One region of the Nocardiopsis sp. NPDC057823 genome, then DNA from elsewhere that is predicted to be linked to it. Evidence: predicted binding sites of a transcription regulator. Region 1 holds the regulator's gene; the other holds the start of a gene.
The links. The regulator HrcA, encoded in region 1, represses chaperone genes, less so after heat shock. The targets are predictions, from matches to a motif close to TTGGCACTCTCNNNNNGAGAGTGCCAA.
Positions count from the first base shown of each region.

Region 2: a site for HrcA is predicted at 1,219-1,245, ahead of groL (chaperonin GroEL). Genes of this name have one in related genera too.

Region 1 covers NZ_JBHVLR010000010.1:170,047-172,441, reverse strand. Annotated here, with positions in the region: gene ACFVNO_RS18100 (DUF3097 domain-containing protein) at 1-600, opposite strand, end outside; gene hrcA (heat-inducible transcriptional repressor HrcA) at 741-1,754, shown strand; gene dnaJ (molecular chaperone DnaJ) at 1,759-2,395, shown strand, end outside.
Region 2 covers NZ_JBHVLR010000001.1:193,940-196,334, reverse strand. Annotated here, with positions in the region: gene groL (chaperonin GroEL) at 1-1,053, opposite strand, end outside; gene ACFVNO_RS00965 (ABC transporter permease) at 1,358-2,173, opposite strand; gene ACFVNO_RS00960 (ATP-binding cassette domain-containing protein) at 2,170-2,395, opposite strand, start outside.

The DNA.
Region 1 (2,395 bases):
GTCGACGTAGGGGTGGCCCGCCACCAGGACGTCCCCGCCCCGCACCCGCTCGGCGATCCGCGACTCCTTCGACCCCGGCACCAGGTGGTCCACCAGGACCCCCAGGCGCCGCCCCGGGCCGGGGGTGAACTCCGCCACGATCGCGGGCAGGTCGTCGACCCCCTCCAGGAACTCGACGGCCACCCCCTCCACGCGCAGGTCGTGCCCCCACACCTTCTCGACCAGCTCCGCGTCGTGGGCGCCCTCGACGTAGATCCGGCCCTCCCGGGCCGTGCGCGCCCTCAGGCCCTGGACGGCGACCGAACCGGAGGCGCTGCGCAGCGGCCCCCGCGGAGCAGCGGACGGCCGCACCAGGGTCACCGGCTCGCCGTCCACCAGGAAGGCGGCCGGTTCCAGTGCGAACACCCGGCGCCGCCCGTGCCGGTCCTCCAGGGTCACGGTCGCCTTGTCCCAGCCGACCACCGCGCCGCAGAACGCCTCCCCGGCGTCCTCCACCACGAGGTCGCGGTCGAGCGGGACCTCGCGGACCCTCCGCTCAGGGCGGTTGCGCGCCGAGGCCAGCACATCGCGGCCGTACCGGCCGGTTCCCTTGGTAGCCACGGTGGTGCAGTCTACAGACGGCGCCCCCCGCCGGCGGGGAAGGCGCCGCGCCGGCGCCGCCCCCGCCCGCGGAGCGGCCGGGGTTTGCGTCCGGGCATAGAATTAGCACTGAGGACCATCGAGTGCCAGGAGGTGGCGAGTTGCTGGATGAGCGCAAGCTCGCGGTCCTGCGTGCCGTCGTCGAGGACTTCGTCAGCACCAACGAACCGGTGGGGTCCAAGGCCCTCGCCGACCGCCATCGGCTCGGGGTCTCCCCGGCCACCATCCGCAACGACATGGTCGCGCTGGAGGAGGACGGGTACATCACCCAGCCCCACACCAGTGCCGGGCGCGTGCCCACGGACAAGGGGTACCGGCTCTTCGTCGACCGCCTGTCCTCGGTCAAGCCCCTCTCGGCCGCGGAGCGCCGCGCCATCGAGTCGTTCCTCAACGGCGCCGTCGACCTCGACGAGATCGTCGCCCGCACGGTCCGGCTGCTCGCGCAGCTCACCCGCCAGGTGGCGATCGTCCAGTACCCGTCGCTGACCCGCTCCTCCGTCCAGCACGTCGAGCTGGTGCCCCTCGCGGGCCAGCGGCTCATGCTGGTGGTCATCACCGACACCGGCCGGGTCGAGCAGCGCGTCATCGACGGCCTGGGGGAGGTCGACGCCGACGCGGTCGCCGACCTGCGCGGCATGCTCATCCGGGCCACCGCCGGCCTGCACCTCGCGGAGGTCCCCGGCGCGGTCGAGGACCTGCCACAGCAGGTACCCGAGGAGAACCGCGCCATGGCGGCGTCCGTCCTGTCCGTACTGCTGGAGAGCCTGGTCGAACGCCACGAGGAGAAGCTGGTCCTCGCGGGCACGGCCAACCTCGCGGCCGTCGATTTCGCCGCCAGCCTGAGGGACGTCCTGGAGGCGTTGGAAGAGAACATGGTCCTCATCCGTTTGCTGGGTGAGGCGAAGGACCCGTCGATGCTCACGGTGCGCATCGGCGCGGAGAACTTCCACGAGGGGCTGCGGTCCACCTCGGTCGTGTCGGCCGACTACGGTGTGGGAAACCAGTCGCTCGCCAAGATCGGTGTCGTGGGACCCACCCGGATGGACTACCCCGGGACGATGGGGGCGGTACGCGCCGTTGCTCGGTATGTCGGACAGATTTTGGCAGGACAGTAACTCAGTGGCCAGAGACTATTACCAGGTCCTCGGTGTGCGTCGCGACGCTTCCAAGGACGAGATCAAGAAGGCGTACCGCAGGCTCGCGCGCGAGCTGCACCCGGACATCAACCCGGACCCCGCCACCCAGGAGCGCTTCAAGGAGGTGACCCAGGCCTACGAGGTCCTCTCCGACGAGAACAAGCGCCGGATGTTCGACATGGGCCAGGACCCCTTCGCCCCGGGCGGGGGCGGCGCGGGCGGCTTCGGCGGCGCCGCCGGGTTCCCGTTCGACGACATCATGAACGCCTTCTTCGGCGGCGGCCAGGCGGGCGGACGCGGCCCCCGCGAGCGCGTCCGGCGCGGGCGCAGCATCAAGATCCGCGTCGAGCTGGACCTGGCCGAGACCGCGTTCGGCGTCACCAAGGAGATCACCTTCCCCACCGCCATCCTGTGCGCCACCTGCCAGGGCGAGGGGACGGCCGCCGGCACCCACCGCACCACCTGTGACATGTGCCACGGCCAGGGCGAGGTCTCCCAGGTCACCCGCTCCTTCCTCGGGCAGGTCATGACCTCCCGCCCCTGCCCCCAGTGCGGCGGCCAGGGCTCGGTCATCCCCGACCCCTGCCCCGACTGCGCGGGCGAGGGCCGGGTGCGCGAGA
Region 2 (2,395 bases), on a different contig from region 1:
CTCGTTGCGGATCTCGTTGACGCGACCGGCGATGGCGGTGGCGTCGCCGGCACCGTCGACGATGGTGGTCTCGTCCTTGGTGACGACGATCTTGCGGGCGCGGCCGAGCATGTCGAGCTCGGTGTTCTCCAGCTTGAGGCCGACCTCCTCGGTGATGACCTGGCCGCCGGTCAGCACGGCGATGTCGCCGAGCTGGGCCTTGCGGCGGTCACCGAAGCCCGGGGCCTTGACGGCGACGGACTTGAAGGTGCCGCGGATCTTGTTGACGACCAGGGTCTGCAGCGCGCCCTGCTCGACGTCCTCCGCGATGACGACCAGCGGACGGCCGGCCTGGAGCACCTTCTCCACGATGGGGAGGAACTCGTTGTTGTTGGAGATCTTCTGGTTCGCGATGAGGATGTACGGGTCCTCCAGGACCGTCTCCATGCGCTCCAGGTCGGTGGCGAAGTAGGGCGAGATGTAGCCCTTGTCGAAGCGCATGCCCTCGGCGAGCTCCAGCTCGAGCCCGAAGGTCTGCCCCTCCTCGACGGTGATGACGCCTTCCTTGCCGACCTTGTCCATCGCCTCGGCGATGGTCTCGCCGATCTGGGTGTCGCCGGCGGAGATGGAGGCGGTGGAGGCGATCTGCTCCTTGGTCTCGATCTCCTTGGAGAGGTTGCCCAGCTCCTCGCTGATGCGGGAGACGGCGGCCTCGATGCCCCGCTTGAGGCTGATCGGGTTGGCGCCGGCGGCGACGTTGCGCAGGCCCTCGCGCACGAGCGCCTGGGCCAGGACGGTGGCGGTGGTGGTGCCGTCACCCGCGACGTCGTCGGTCTTCTTGGCGACCTCCTTGACCAGCTCGGCCCCGATCTTCTCCCACGGGTCCTCGAGCTCGATCTCCTTGGCGATGGAGACACCATCGTTGGTGATGGTGGGGGCGCCCCACTTCTTCTCCAGGACGACGTTGCGGCCCTTGGGGCCGAGCGTCACCTTGACGGCGTCCGCAAGCTGGTTCATGCCGCGCTCGAGGCCGCGACGGGCCTCCTCGTCGAACGCGATCAGTTTGGCTGCCATTGAGTTCTTGTCCTCCCGTGACCGGGCTGATACGCGGTGGGACGAGGCGTGCGCCCGCGACGGACGACCGCGGATCCGCCGGCGACCCTGTTGCCGGCGGCCGCGGTCTCGCAGCCTCGATCCGGTTTAGCACTCAGTCGGGGCGAGTGCTAACCAGATCCCTTTTTAGCACTCGGCATGGGAGAGTGCAAACGATGCGGTCACGATTCCACCACCTCTTCGACACGCGTTCACCTGCGCAAACCCCCCATGTGACGGGTTTTTCCGCTCGCGGCAGACGAGACCGGCCGAGCGCGGGCGGGGGTCAGGCGGAGATCCGGCGCATCGCCCGCGACCCCAGTCCCAGGACCAGCAGGGTGGTCGCCAGGGCCACCGCCCAGCCGATGCCCACGGCCGCGTTCCACTCGCCCGCGAACAGCGCCCGCTCCGCGTCCACCACGTAGGCGACGGGGTTGGCCCGGGACAGCGCGTACAGCCAGTCCGGCGCCAGGTCCATCGGCAGCAGCACGCCCGACAGCAGCATCAGCGGCATCACGGCGGTCTGCACGATGGGCGCGAACACGTAGGTCTGCCGGACCTTGAGGGCGACCAGGTACGACAGCGACGACAGGCCGACGCCCAGCACGATGAGCAGCAGCAGGCCGGCGGCGAAGCCGGCCACCGGGAGGCGGAACCCGAACGGCACGACCAGGACGACGATGAGCGCCATCTGCAGCGCCATGACGGCCACGTCGCGCAGCACCCGCCCCAGCAGCAGGGCCACCCGGGAGGCCGGGGTCGCCATCAGGCGCTCGTGCGCCCCCGAGGAGATCTCCGGCAGCAGCCCGAACCCGGCGAAGCCCGCGGTGAACAGGGCGAGCATGACCAGCAGCCCCGGCACGAACCACTGCCAGGGGTTCTCCCCCTGGGCCCCGGCCAGCCCGGTGAGCAGCGGCGCGAACAGCACCAGGTACAGGACCGGCTGGAGCATGCCGAACAGCAGGAAGGCCGGCCGGTGCAGCAGCGGGCGGAACTGGCGGACGAACATCAGCCAGGTGTCCCTGGCCAGGGACGAGGGCCGCGCGGCGGCGGTGCCGTACGTGTCGGCGGCGGTGTCGGCTGTCGTGGTCTCGGTGGTCACGGGTTCTCCTCCCGCAGGCTGCGGCCGGTGAGGGTCAGGAAGACGTCGTCGAGGGTGGGGCGCTGCACCCGCACGGTGGTCAGGGCGATCCCGGAGCCGTCCAGGGAGCGCAGCAGCTCGGGCAGGACGGCGTCGCCGCGCTCGATCCGCAGCCGCACCCCGGCCTCGCGGCCGGGGACGACCTCGACCTCCCGGGCGGTGGGCAGCTTCTCCGCGATCGCG